3 regions of the Caballeronia sp. ATUFL_F2_KS9A genome follow, and region 1 is predicted to be linked to each of the others. Evidence: predicted binding sites of a transcription regulator. Region 1 holds the regulator's gene; each other region holds the start of a gene.
The links. Region 1 encodes HrcA, which represses chaperone genes, less so after heat shock. Its sites were predicted from a motif close to TTAGCACTCNNNNNNNNNGAGTGCTAA; they were not measured.
Positions count from the first base shown of each region.

Region 2: a site for HrcA is predicted at 2,771-2,797, ahead of NCS67_RS10075 (co-chaperone GroES). Genes of this name have one in related genera too.
Region 3: a site for HrcA is predicted at 2,439-2,465, ahead of rpoH (RNA polymerase sigma factor RpoH). Genes of this name have one in related genera too.

Region 1 is NZ_JALQEK010000001.1:328,625-333,474, reverse strand. It holds gene grpE (nucleotide exchange factor GrpE) at 1-326, opposite strand, end outside; gene NCS67_RS01590 (hypothetical protein) at 687-848, shown strand; gene NCS67_RS01585 (RNA-binding S4 domain-containing protein) at 820-1,227, opposite strand; gene hemH (ferrochelatase) at 1,253-2,320, opposite strand; gene hrcA (heat-inducible transcriptional repressor HrcA) at 2,444-3,460, opposite strand; gene NCS67_RS01570 (NAD kinase) at 3,647-4,543, shown strand; gene recN (DNA repair protein RecN) at 4,574-4,850, shown strand, end outside.
Region 2 is NZ_JALQEK010000012.1:3,817-8,666, reverse strand. It holds gene NCS67_RS10085 (plasmid partitioning protein RepB C-terminal domain-containing protein) at 1-610, shown strand, start outside; gene NCS67_RS10080 (plasmid partitioning protein RepB C-terminal domain-containing protein) at 607-1,491, shown strand; gene NCS67_RS10075 (co-chaperone GroES) at 2,877-3,167, shown strand; gene groL (chaperonin GroEL) at 3,263-4,850, shown strand, end outside.
Region 3 is NZ_JALQEK010000001.1:157,506-162,355, forward strand. It holds gene nagE (N-acetylglucosamine-specific PTS transporter subunit IIBC) at 1-1,307, shown strand, start outside; gene rpoH (RNA polymerase sigma factor RpoH) at 1,439-2,374, opposite strand; gene NCS67_RS00805 (acyloxyacyl hydrolase) at 2,738-3,304, shown strand; gene NCS67_RS00810 (nuclear transport factor 2 family protein) at 3,350-3,733, shown strand; gene leuA (2-isopropylmalate synthase) at 3,750-4,850, opposite strand, start outside.

The DNA of each region.
Region 1 (4,850 bases):
CTGTCGAGCACCGGAAGCAGGTTCTCCGCAAAATTTTCGATGGCGAATTTATGCGCCTTCGCGACATCTTCCTGACTGCGGCGGCGCACGTTCTCGGTTTCGGCCTTCGCGCGCAGGAAGTCTTCCTTGAGCGCGGCGATGGTGGCCTGCGCTTCGGCGAGCGCAGCTTCGGCCTCATTCGGCGCGGCTTGCGGCGCGGCGGCGGCATCAGCCGGTGCGCCTTGGGACGCGGGAGCCGCCGCGCTGGTCGGGTCGGCGGACTGGCGCGCGTTATCGTCGGCGGGCGTTGCGTTCTGGCTCGCTGGATTCTCTTGCGTGTTTTCCATGTCGCTGAATATGTATTGCAGTGAGTTGAATCGGCTGCGAAAGCGGCCAGACCGAAAGTCGGACGCATTTTTCGCACTAACGGCCGAAATGAGGGCGCCGAAAGCTTTTTCAAGCCTTCGAAACGGTTTTTCGGACAAATCTCGACAGCAAGATGGCGCCGCAATGGCTCGTAATACAGACTTCGCCGCGGCGCGCGATTTTCGGATTGAGGGAAAGCCCTGAGTCGCCTACACTTCAAAAAAGCAGCGCAGGACGCACGTTAACCCTAATCCTACGAATTGCTTCAAACCGCTTTCAGCCCTTGCCCGTTTCCTGATCCGGCCGCCTTCTGACCGGGCAACCCGCTTCCCGGGGATACCATGAAACTGACCTTTGCTATCGCGGTGGTCGCCCTGGTACTCGTCGCGGGAACGACCACCATCTGCATGTCCGGCGTCGTGACCGAACGTACCACCGAGTACGGCGGCGTTCACGCGACCATCGAAAGCTACTTCAATCCGAACGAGAAAATTTGTCGATAGTGCGCCGGTCGCGCTTCGTCGGCCTTCCCTGCAGTTCCGCTGCGGGCTCGCGGAAATTCTTGCGGCGCTCGGCCTCGGCCATGCGTTTCGCACGGCCTTCCCCGGTTTCGGCATAGAGCGTCTGGGCGACCGGCGCCGGGCCGCGCACATCGCATATCCCGAGCACTTCGACCTGCCACACCAGCCGTTCGATATCGATCTCGACGATATCGCCGACGCGCACGTCCTTAGACGGCTTCACATTCGCCCCGCCGATCTTCACGCGGCCTTTCTCGACCGCATCGCTCGCGAGCGAACGCGTCTTGAAGAAACGCGCTGCCCAAAGCCACTTATCGATGCGCAAACGTGCGCCAGGTTCCGTCGAAATCTTGTAGTTCATGGGTGAATGCCTGAAAAAGCCGCGCTCAGGCCACTGCGGTGAGCGGCTGCACAGTCTGCACGGGCCATCCCTGAAGATGTTGCGCGGCGATCTCGCCCAGTGCCTTGATCCACGCGGGCGCTGAGTTCAGGCAGGCAATCCGGTGAAAATGCTTGCCGCCCGCCTTCAGAAATTCGTCGCGCACCTCGATGCCGATTTCCTCGATCGTCTCGAGACAATCCGCCGTGAAGCCGGGACAGAACACGTCCACACGAGAAACGCCGCCCGCGCCGAGCTCCGCGACCGTCGGCGCGGTGTACGGCTGAAGCCACTCCGCCCGCCCAAAGCGCGACTGGAACGTCACGCGGCATTCAACCGGCGTAAGCCCGAGCGCGGCCATGAGCAACGAACCGGTCAGCTGGCACTGGTCGTGATACGGATCGCCGAGATCCATCGTGCGCTTCGGCACGCCGTGGAAGCTCAGCACAAGCTTGTCGCCCGCGGCGAAATCCGGCTGGCCGTGATGCCGCCAATAGTCGCGCACCTGCTCCGCGAGCGCCGCGATATACGCCGGATGATCGGCGTAATGGCGGATCGTGCGGATTTCCGGCTGATTGCGCACGCGCTTGAGCGCGGCGAACGCGTCGTCGAATGCGGTGGCCGTCGTGGACGACGAGTATTGCGGATACATCGGCAACAGGAGAATGCGGTCGGCGCCTTCGAGCTTCAGCTGATTGAGCATCGCGCCGATGCCCGGCGTGCCGTAGCGCATCGCATAGTCGACGATGACGTGATAGTCGTTCGCCGCGAAGAGCCGCCGCAAGCCGTCGACCTGCTTTTCCGTATGCACGCGCAGCGGCGAGCCTTCGGGCATCCACACTTGCGCGTACTTCTTCGCCGATGCGCGCCCGCGAAACGGCAGGATCAGGCCGCGCAGAATGAATTGCCACACGAATGACGGAATTTCGACGACGCGCGGATCGGACAGGAATTGCGCCAGATACTTGCGCACCGCCCGCGGCGTGGGCGCGTCCGGCGTGCCGAGATTGATCAGCAGCACCGCGACGCGATGCGAAGCGCTGGGCTGCGAGGGCAACTCGAGGTCGAAACGCATAAGGGAAGCGAGCCTGAAGATGGTCGTCGGAAAAGTTGAGGACCATTATAGCGGCGCGTTTCCGGACGCATCATTGGCCGAACGGCCTAGTGGCGCGCCCTTTCGCGGCGCGCCAAGATGGCGTCACTGATGACTGAGCGACATCGACAGCAAACGCGCGGTGATATCGACGATCGGAATCACGCGATTGTACGCCATGCGCGTCGGGCCGATCACGCCGAGCGTGCCGACGATCTTCCCGTTGACCTCGTATGGCGCCGTCACGACGCTCATTTCCTCGATCGGCACGAGATTGCTTTCTCCGCCGATGAAAATCTGCACGCCTTGCGCGTGACTCGATACATCCAGCAATTGCAGGAGGCTCGTCTTTTGGTCGAACAAATCGAAAAGCTTGCGCAGCCGCGCCATGTCGGACGAAAGGTCCGCCACTTCGAGCAGGTTGCGCTCGCCGGAAATCAGCACGGTGTCAGTGGGGTCCGTCTCGGCGGTGCTCGCGACCACGGCCGCCTGCATGAGCGCGGTCATGTCGCCGCGCAACTGGTCGATTTCCTCGCGCAAACGGCGGCGTACTTCGTCGAAGGACAGGCCCGCGAAATGCGCGTTGATGTAATTGGAGGCTTCTACGAGTTGCGAAGGCGAATAGTCGCGTTGCGTGGCCATCATGCGGTTCTGCACGTCGCCTTCGGGCGTCACGATGATGAGCAGAATGCGCTTGTCCGACAGCCGCATGAACTCGATCTGCTTGAACATGTGGCTCCGGCGCGGCGTGAGCACGACGCCCGCGAACGAAGACAGATTGGACAGCACGCTCGCCGCCGCCGCGACGATCTTCTGCGGCTCCTCGCCTTGCAGGCGAGTCTTCACCGCGGTGGTCATGGCCTCGTCTTGCGGTGCTTCTACAGTCAGCATCGTGTCGACGAAGAGCCGGTAGCCGCGCGGCGTGGGAATGCGTCCCGCCGACGTATGCGGGCTCGCGACCAGCCCGAGGTCTTCGAGATCCGACATGACGTTGCGGATCGTCGCGGGGCTCAGTTCGAGGCCGGAATGACGTGATAACGTGCGCGAACCGACCGGCTGACCTTCGGCGATGTAGCGCTCGATCAACGTTTTGAGGAGGGTTTGTGCACGTGGGTCTAGCATGGGGAAATTTTAGCTCAACGTGTCGGATAGCGGCGAGCCGCGCCGGGTGGTCGGCATTCAACGTCCGCTCCATTCTAGCGACAAACGGCGAGCCTGCCCGCGTCATGCCGCACGGTCTCGTCGCGGCGCGCCCGGCGGCCATCGCCCACGGTTCTTTTCGCTCTCTGACTATGGTGTAATGCCGGCATGGAAATTGGCCAATTCAAGACCGTCGCCCTCGTGGGGCGCACCAACACGCCGGGCATCGAGGCGCCGCTGAGATCGCTCGCCGATCTCCTCAGGAGCCAGGGCTTCGAGGTCGTCTTCGAGGCGGGCACCGCGAAGGACGTCGGCGTGACGGAGTTCCCGGCGCTCTCCATCGCGGAGATGGGCGCGCGCGCGGACGTTGCAATCGTGCTCGGCGGCGACGGCACGATGCTCGGCATCGGACGGCAGCTCGCGCCGTATAAAACACCGCTCATCGGCGTGAATCATGGCCGGCTCGGCTTCATCACCGACATTCCGCTCAAGGCGATGCAGGAAATCGTCCCGCAAATGCTCGCCGGCCAGTTCGAGCGCGAGGAGCGCAGCCTGCTCGAAGCGCGCATCGTGCGCAACGACAAGCCGATCTACCACGCGCTCGCGTTCAACGACGTCGTGGTGAATCGCAGCGGCTTCTCCGGCATGGCGGAGCTGCGCGTGTCGGTGGACGGCCACTTCATGTACAACCAGCGTTCCGACGGACTGATCGTCGCGACGCCGACCGGCTCGACCGCCTACGCGCTGTCGTCGGCGGGGCCGATCCTGCATCCGCAATTGCAGGGCTTCGTGCTCGTGCCGATCGCGCCGCATTCGCTGTCGAACCGGCCGATCGTGCTGCCCGACGATTCGAAAGTGACCATTCAGATCATCGGCGGTCGCGACGTCAACGTGAACTTCGACATGCAGTCGTTCACCGCCGTCGAACTGAACGACGCGATTGAAGTGCGGCGCTCGAAGCATACGGTGCCGGTGCTGCATCCGGTCGGCTACAGCACGTACGCCACGCTGCGCAAGAAGCTGCACTGGAACGAGCATCCGTCGCAGGATTCGTCCGCTCTCTGATCTGCCAGAACTTCCTTCCCCGAAGCGTCCATGCTCCGTCATCTTTCCATTCGAGATTTCGTCATCGTCGCCACGCTGGATATCGATTTCGATCCAGGCTTCACGGTCTTTTCGGGTGAAACCGGCGCGGGCAAGTCGATCCTCATCGACGCCCTCGCGCTCACGCTCGGCGCGCGCGGCGACGCGAGCGTCGTGCGCGCCGGTCAGGCGCGCGCCGACATCACCGCCGAATTTTCGACGCATCCGCTCGTCGTGCGCTGGCTGGACGAACACGCGCTCACGCAGGACGCCGATTCGGTCATGCTGC
Region 2 (4,850 bases), on a different contig from region 1:
TCTTGCGGAAAACATCGCGCGTCGCCAATACCGTCCACTTGAACTTCTTTTCGGTATCCGACAATTGGCTGAAAGAGGATATGCAGCGAAAGCGATCTCCGAAAAAACGGGTTTAACTGCATCCTACATCCAGGGAATCTTGACATTGCTCAAGTACGGCGAGGAGCGGCTGCTCGTATCGGTGGAGAGTGGCGCGATTCCGCTGAATGCTGCGCTGTCGATCGTCCGTGCGGGCGACGATGATAACGCTGTCCAAAGTGCGCTTCAGGAAGCTTACGAGAACGGGCAGCTTCGCGGAAGGCAACTAGTCCGAGCTCGTCATGTGATTGAGAAGCGGCAATTACTCGGTAGGTCCATTGTTCATAAACCCCCAGGAAAAAGATCGTCGCTGACGGCGAGTGGACTAGTCAGAACGTATCAAAACGAGGCAAAACGCCAGAAGGCGCTCGTGAGAAAGGCAGACTTCACGCAGCAGCGACTGCTTTTCATTGTCGGAGCGCTGCGTCAACTATTCGCGGAAGAGAATTTTGTGAATCTGTTGCGCGCTGAAGCAATCAGTTCTTTACCCAAATACTTGGCAGACCGAGTATGGCCCGGGAGTGCAGCATGAGCCGAATTCAACTGGGTTTCATTCCGGAGCCGATAAGTGCTCCGTTAGAATCGGTCTTACCTTCGAGACAGCCAAGTGCTGGACTTGCAAATTCAAGGAAGTTCAAGCAGATTGTCTCATCAATCCAAGAGGTCGGCCTCATTGAGCCGCTGTCAGTCATGCCCGAGGACAAGAACCTCGGTGGCTTCGTTCTTTTAGACGGGCATCTGCGACTTATAGCGTTGCGAACGCTTGGTATTTCTCATGCGGCGTGTTTGGTATCAACCGATGACGAAGGTTACACCTATAACAATCGGGTGAATCGGCTATCTGCCCTACAAGAACATTACATGATTAGACGAGCGATGGAGAGAGGTGCGTCGCCCGAGCGCTTAGCTAAGGCACTTGGCGTCAATCTGTCTCATATTATCAGCAAGGCGACCTTGTTGGACGGAATCTGTCCTGAGGCGATCGACCTTCTCAAAGACCAACAATTTTCTCCAAGCCTCTCCCGCGTGATTCGGAGAATGAAGCCAACGCGACAGGTGGAGTGCATTGAGCTCATGCTAGCTGCAAACAATATTACTGCTGCCTATGCAGAAGCTCTGCTGGCCGCGACGCCGACCGATCGGCTGGTCGAAGGGAAGCGACGTCCTCGCCGCGTTATGGCGAGCGAGGAGCAAATCGCGAAGATGGAGCGCGAAATGAGCAATCTGCAAAGCAGGTATAAGCTCGCAGAACAGAGTTTCGGGCAGGACGTATTGAACCTGGTGCTGGCTCGCGGTTACCTGGCAAAACTGCTCGAGAATGAAGGAATAATGCGGTATCTGTTAACTCATCATCCAGACTTGGTCAAGGAATTCGAGCTGATCCTAGAGTCGGTATCGCTTGAGCAAGCGTAAACGTGCGTGGCCCGCGAATGGGCCGGTCATTGTTCTTTATGCGTGCCCTTATCATTACTATTGCGGTCGGATCGCGTCACGACAGCGTGCCCACAACTCACCCACGTCGGCGCTCGTTAAATCCAACGCAAGTGTTTCAGTGAAAACATTTTCGACTTGGAGGCAGCGTCGCCGTTGTTTGACGTGTTGTCTGCAGAGTTTCAATGCGAGTTGGCCGAGCTGAATGCGGGTCAGCCAGTCAAAGGATGTTGTCGATCGTGCCTGCCACAGGCGCGTAGATTCGACTAAGTGGGGAAGTGACCATGATTGCGTCAGTCCGTACGACACTAGCGTTGCACAAACTAGGTAGCAGACGCAGTGGACCCGGGTGTCGTCGGTGTCAAATTGAACGTTGAATTCGCGCATGACCATCGCACAGGAACTGGCATTGAGGTACGGCGCGCCAGCGATCAGACGGCGGGCTGGCTTCGCCGCTTTAGCAGAGAGGTTACGGCATTCTGCAAAGTCGATCTACGTTCGAGTTTGAAATGCAGCGTTTCGCGGACGACGACGCGCGCACCAAGGGAAGACTCAGCAGTTGCGAGGTTCAGGAAATGGTCGATCGGAATTTGGGGCGAATGCGGATTGCCACGTCCGCGTCGAGAAACATGCCGAATTTTCGCGCGCAAAGCGCTCGCATAGGAACGCGAACCTTGTCGCGGGCCGCCCCAAAGTTTCTGATCGCTCCGGACGCGTTGCTGGCTAACAAAGTTCGACGTGGGCGGATCTCGCATTGAAGCACCGATGCATCGGGTCTTCGAACGTCCGCTCCGCTGACAATGCCGGCCAACAAGGCGTCCGATTGGCGAACGGCGGCAACGGGTCGCGTAGCGACGTTCGATCCATCGAATCCGCACTTCGTGACGCTCCCGATTCTCCAATGATGCCGACTGCGTTGGAGTTACCTTCATATCTTTGATGGCAAACGTCAATGGATGAGACGGCTCGAGGAAGGGTAAACACCTAAGTTTGAAGGAACATCTCTTCGCGTGGGCGAGTCGTTTCATTTTGGTTCTTCAGCGGGTCCGCACGCAGTGATGGCCCGGGCTGGAAGTCGCGTCCCGCCATCCTAAGCCGCTGATCTGTTGGAAGTTCTGCGCCGTAAGAAACGGTGTGCTCGCGGTTTAGCGGTTCAACGTTCGACGAACGCAATTCAATGTTGGGTGAACTTCGACATCAAGCTGCTTAAGCGTTTTCCCGGCCTTTGCGTCCTTGAAATTGTCAAAGTCGCTCCATATAATTGGCACTCACTGCACGAGAGTGCTAACAAGATTGCCGTCCGGCGAGATCCTTCTCAAAGGACGGGTTTTCCCGCGTTTTCAGTCTCAATCAAGAGAGGAGTGTGTATGAACCTTCGTCCTTTGCACGATCGCGTCATCGTCAAACGTCTGGACCAGGAAACCAAGACCGCATCGGGCATCGTGATCCCTGAAGCAGCCGCTGAGAAGCCGGACCAAGGCGAAGTCCTGGCCATCGGCCCGGGCAAGCGCGATGACAAGGGCTCGCAAATCGCCCTGGACGTGAAGGTCGGCGACCGTGTTCTGTTCGGCAAGTACGCTGGCCAGACCGTCAAGGTCGACGGGCAGGAACTGCTCGTCATGCGCGAAGAAGACATCATGGCCGTTCTGGTCAAGTAAGCATCCTTCCTGCACGTTCGGCTTCGTCTGCCTGAGCCGCTCCTCCGAGCGCCGCAGCGAAGCCAGCAAACCGAATCGAATCAAGGAGTTTGGATATGGCAGCTAAAGAAGTCACTTTTGGCGATTCCGCACGCGCCAAGATGGTCGAAGGCGTGAACATCCTGGCCAACGCGGTCAAGGTCACGCTGGGTCCGAAGGGCCGCAACGTCGTGCTCGAGCGCTCTTTCGGCGGCCCGACGGTCACGAAGGACGGTGTGTCGGTCGCGAAGGAAATCGAACTGAAGGACAAGCTCCAGAACATGGGCGCGCAAATGGTCAAGGAAGTTGCTTCCAAGACCAGCGACAACGCAGGTGACGGCACCACGACCGCTACCGTGCTCGCGCAATCCATCGTTCGCGAAGGCATGAAGTACGTCGCATCGGGCATGAACCCGATGGACCTGAAGCGCGGCATCGACAAGGCCGTGGCTGCAGCAATCGAAGAACTGCGCAAGATCAGCAAGCCCTGCACGACGAACAAGGAAATCGCGCAAGTCGGCTCGATCTCGGCGAACAGCGACACGTCGATCGGCGAGCGCATCGCTGAAGCGATGGACAAGGTCGGCAAGGAAGGCGTCATCACCGTCGAAGACGGCAAGTCGCTGCAAGACGAGCTGGACGTCGTCGAAGGTATGCAATTCGACCGCGGCTACCTGTCGCCCTACTTCATCAACAACCCGGACAAGCAAGTCGCCGTCCTCGAAAACCCGTTCGTGCTGCTGCACGACAAGAAGGTTTCGAACATCCGCGATCTGCTGCCGGTTCTGGAACAAGTCGCGAAGGCTGGCCGTCCGCTGCTGATCATCGCTGAAGACGTCGAAGGCGAAGCGCTGGCTACGCTGGTCGTCAACAACATCCGCGGCATCCTGAAGACGGTTGCTGTCAAGGCTCCGGGCTTCGGCGACCGCCGCAAGGCCATGCTGGAAGACATCGCGATCCTGACCGGCGGTCAAGTCGTCGCGGAAGAAACCGGTCTGACGCTCGAGAAGGCAACGCTGGCTGAACTGGGCCAGGCGAAGCGCATCGAAGTGGGCAAGGAAAACACGACGATCATCGACGGCGCTGGCGAAGCCGTGAACATCGAAGCGCGCGTGAAGCAAGTGCGCAAGCAGATCGAAGAAGCGACGTCGGACTACGACCGTGAAAAGCTGCAAGAGCGCGTGGCCAAGCTGGCCGGCGGCGTTGCGGTGATCAAGGTCGGCGCTGCGACCGAAGTCGAAATGAAGGAAAAGAAGGCACGTGTCGAAGACGCACTGCACGCAACGCGCGCAGCTGTGGAAGAAGGCATCGTGGCAGGCGGCGGCGTTGCGCTGATCCGCGCACGCAAGGCGATCGACGGCCTGAAGGGCGCGAACGCGGACCAGGACGCCGGTATCAAGATCGTCCTGCGCGCCATGGAAGAGCCGCTGCGCCAGATCGTCACGAACGGCGGCGAAGAAGCTTCGGTCGTGGTGGCAGCAGTTGCTCAAGGTACGGGCAACTACGGCTATAACGCGGCAACCGGCGAGTACGGTGACCTGGTGGAAGCCGGTGTCGTCGACCCGACGAAGGTGACGCGCACGGCGCTGCAAAACGCGGCATCGGTGGCTGGCCTGCTGCTGACGACCGACGCAGCTGTCGCCGAACTGCCGAAGGAAGATGCTC
Region 3 (4,850 bases), 170 kb from region 1:
ACGGCGCGGGCAACTGGCTGACGACCGCCGGCGCGCTCGGCACCTTCGTGTTCGGCGTGCTGAACCGCATCCTGCTGGTTACGGGTCTGCATCACATCATCAACTCGCTCGCGTGGTTCGTGTTCGGCTCGTTCACGCCGCCCGACGGCGGCGCGATCGTGCACGGCGACCTGCATCGCTTCTTCGCGGGCGACAAGACGGCGGGCGGCTTCATGACGGGCTTCTTCCCGGTGATGATGTTCGGTCTCCCGGCCGCGTGCCTCGCGATGTTCCATGAAGCGCCGAAGGAGCGCCGCGCGATCGTCGGCGGCCTGCTGTTCTCCATGGCCCTGACCGCATTCCTGACGGGCGTGACCGAGCCGATCGAATACTCGTTCATGTTCCTGGCTCCGGTGCTCTACGGCATCCACGCAGTGCTGACGGGCCTGTCGCTCGCCATCTGCTCGGCGCTCGGCATCCATCTGGGCTTCACGTTCTCGGCGGGCGCGATCGACTACGTGCTGAACTACGGTCTGTCGCAGCGCGGCTGGCTGGCGCTCGTGGTCGGTGCGGTGTACTTCGTCATCTATTACGGCCTGTTCCGCTTCTTTATCCGCAAGTTCAACATGGCGACGCCGGGCCGCGAGCCGGCCACGACCGACGCCGAAACCGACGTGGCCCAAACCGTCGATGGCGGCCTGATTCCGCCCGTGCCCGGCGCGGCAGCAGCCGTGTCGAACACGCGCGCTGCGAAGTACGTCGCGGCGCTCGGCGGCGCATCCAATCTGACGCTCGTCGATGCCTGCACGACGCGTCTGCGTCTGTCGGTCGTCGATTCGGAGAAGGTGTCGGAGCCGCAGTTGAAGAGCATCGGCGCGCGCGGCGTGTTGAAGCGCGGCGCGACCAACGTCCAGGTGATCATCGGGCCGGAAGCCGATCTGATCGCCGATGAAATCCGCAGCGAACTCGAGCATTCGTCGACGCGCGGCGCAACGCCCGCATCGTCGACGCCGGCGCAACCGGTCGCGGCAGCGGTGAGCGGCGACCAGACGCCCGGCCCGCTCGATCCGGACCCGTTCCGCTGGCTCGCGGTGTTCGGCGGCGCGACCAACGTGGTATCGCTCGACGCGGTTGCGCAGACGCGCCTGCGCGTGGTCGTGCGCGATCCGTCGTCGGTGGATCGTCAGCGTTTGTCGTCGCTGGATGTGGCGTGGGTGTCGGCGGATACGTTCCACATCGTCGTGGGCGCGGCGGCGCAGCGCTATGCGGCGCAACTGTCCACGCGCTTGTCCGGCAACGGCGGCGGCGCTGCACCGATGCCTGCCTGAGGCGATAATCGAAGCTCGATAACAAACGGCGCCCGCGGGCGCCGTTTGTGTTTTCAGCGAAGTGCCAAAGAAAAAGCCCGCCGTCTCGTCGACGGCGGGCTTTGCAATTTCTGCAATGGCACAGTCAATTGTTACGCGTAGTCATGCAACGCCGAGCGCATCTTCTTCATCGCGCTCGCCTCGATCTGGCGAATGCGCTCCGCTGAGACGCCGAACTCGTCGGCCAGTTCATGCAGCGTCTTGCCGCCCGAGCCGTCGTCCTGCACGTCGAGCCAGCGCGCCTTGATGATGCGGCGGCTGCGTTCGTCGAGCGATTCGAGTGCATCGGCGAGGCCGTCGCTTTGCAGCCTGTCGTGCTGCCGCGCGGCGATGACGTTAGTCGGCTCGTTGTGCGAGTCGGCCAGATAGGCGATGGGCGCGTACGCTTCCTCGCCATCCTCGACCTGGCCTTCGAGCGCGATATCGCCGCCCGACAAGCGCGTTTCCATCTCCGCGACTTCCTCGCGCTTTACGTTCAGCTCGCTCGCGAGACCTTCGATCTCGTCCGGCGTGAACGCCGAATGGCTGGTCTTGTGACTGCGCAGATTGAAGAACAGCTTGCGCTGCGCCTTGGTCGTCGCGACCTTCACCATGCGCCAGTTGCGCAGGATGTACTCGTGAATCTCGGCCTTGATCCAGTGCATCGCATACGACACCAGGCGCACGTTTTGCTCTGGGTCGAAGCGCTTCACCGCTTTCATCAGACCGATGTTGCCTTCCTGGATCAGGTCGGCGTGCGGCAAGCCGTAACCGAGATAGTTACGGGCGATCGACACGACGAGGCGCAGGTGCGAAAGCACCAGCTGGCGCGCGGCGTTCAGGTTGCCCTGCTCGCGGAATTCGGTGGCGTACTGGCGTTCCTCCGCCTGCGAAAGCATCGGAATACGGTTCACTGCTTGTATGTATGAATCGATGTTGCCGATCTGGCCGGTCAGCATCGACGACTGTGCGTACGTCAGCGCGCCTGCCGAAGATGCCTTGGCAGGTGCCGAGCTCACAACATTCGGAAGGGTCATCGCATTGGTCACGCTCATAAGCTCCTTATCAACAATTCACGTGCCGCTTAACGACCGCGGCAAGTCAGACACGATATTAGCACTCCAGTCCATCGAGTGCTAAGTGTTAGAGCAGAGGGGAATGTGGGAGTTCCCACAAAAACTATCGAATTTGCGGGTCCAATAGGACGGACTGTTGCGCGAGCAGCGGAAGAAACTACCGGAGGCTGAAACGTTTTCGCATGATTTACCTTACTTGCCCACTGTCGCGATCAGAAATTCTACAAACGGGGGCGCGCTGATGCGATTTCTGCAAATGTTTTAAAACGTCACTAGAATCGCCAAGCGACAGCAATTTACGAAACACACCCGCTATCCGAGCAAATTGGGGTGCAAATGCATAAAAACAAGAGTTCGTGGCCCCGCCCGCTAGCGCGCGTGGCGGTTTGTACTGCATTGGGTCTCGCGTCGGCGGCGGCTCATGCCGACCGATTCGGTGTCCAGATCGCCGGCGGCGTCGCCGACCACGACATCAAGAAGGCCGATCTCGGCCTGTCCTGGGATCCGGGCCTCACCTGGTGGGAGATCGGCGGTTTTCACTTCACGCTCATCGGCGAAGGTCACGTGTCCTACTGGCACACGACCGAGGACAACGCCGTGCATCCGAACATATGGGAATTCGGCATTACGCCAGTGCTGCGCTTCGTGAAGAGCTCGGGCTACTTCCGGCCGTTCATCGAGGCGGGCGTCGGCGTGCGGCTGCTCTCGCACACGCGCATCACCGAGGATTTCAGCGTCGGGTCGGCGTTCCAGTTCGCGGACATGGTGGGCGTCGGCATGATCTTCGGGTCGAAGCAGAGCTATCAAGCGGGATTTCGCTTTCAGCATCTGTCGAACGGCGGTATCAAAGAGCCGAATCCTGGTATAAATTTCAGCCAGCTATATCTGCAATACAACTTCTGACGAGGCGCCGGCGCATCGGTTCCTCGACACAAGGGGAATCGACAGATGCCGGCAAAAACCATTGAGGCCATCCGCGGCCTCGAGCGCGATCGCTTCCGTGCCATGGTCGAGGGCGACGGCCCGGCGCTGGACGCGCTGCTGGCCGAGAACGTCAGCTACGTCCACACGAACGGCAAGCGGGAGACGAAGCGCCAGTTCATCGACGCGATCACCGCGGGCCGCCGCCGCTATCGGCAGATCGAAATTCAGTCGCAGGATGTGCTGCCCGCCGGCCGCGATACGTGCCTCGTGTCGGGCCGTGCGCTGATCGAGATGGAATCGAAGAACGGCGCGCTGCTGTTTCCGATCGCCTACACCGCCGTCCATGTGCAGACCGAAGGCCAATGGCAGCTGCTCGCCCTGCAGGCGACGCGCGTGGCGCTCGAATAGCCACGCGCGCCGCCCATCACGCTTCCACGGCTTCGTCTTGCCGCAGGTTGTCCACGACGCGCCCGGAGCGGTTGACCGCGCTCACGACGGCATCGGCGACCGCGAGCGCCGGATTCGCATGCACCGCGACGCCGAAGCGCGTCGGCCCGTCTCCGACACGACAGCCGACGAACGCCGCCGTGTCGCCGTTCGCCGTCGCGGACGTCTCGAACCAGTTCACGCTCGCGTCCACGCCGAGCGCGGCGGCGACCGCCTGCGCGTGAGCGTCGCCGCTCGTCGCAGCCACTACGGCCGGTAATGCGACGCGCCTTTCGAATACCGTAAGCGTCGAAACGTCGATGCGCGATACCGGCCCGCCCGCATCGAAATACTCGCGCTTGAAGAGCTCGCAGATCGCTTCGCCGCTGATTTCCGCGCCGGATGCATCGGTGACTTTCTGGACGGCGTGGCTGAATTCGATCTGCACGCGGCGCGGCGGCGTGAAGCCGAGACCGCGTTCGAGCAGATACGTCGAACCGCCCTTTCCGGACTGGCTGTTCACGCGGATCACGGCGTCGTAGCTGCGGCCGAGATCAGCCGGATCGATCGGCAGATAGGGCACTTCCCACACCGTGCCCGGCACGCGCTGCGCGAAGCCCTTGCGGATCGCGTCCTGATGCGAACCCGAAAACGCGGTGAACACGAGATCGCCCGCGTACGGATGGCGTGGATGCACCGGAATCTGATTGCAGCGCTCGACGACGCGGCGCACGGCGTCGATATCGGAAAAATCGAGGCCCGGATCGACGCCTTGCGTGTAGAGATTCATCGCGAGCGTCACGAGATCGACATTGCCGGTGCGCTCGCCGTTGCCGAAGAGGCAGCCTTCGATGCGATCCGCGCCAGCGAGCAACGCCATTTCCGCCGCCGCGACGGCCGTGCCGCGATCGTTATGCGGATGCACCGACAGCACGATGCTGTCGCGAAAGCCCATGTTGCGGTCCATCCACTCGATCTGATCGGCGAAGACGTTGGGCGTTGCCGCTTCGACGGTCGCGGGCAGATTCACGATCATTTTGTGATCGGGCGTCGGACGCCACATTTGCGCGACGGCATCGCAGACTTCGCGCGCGAACGA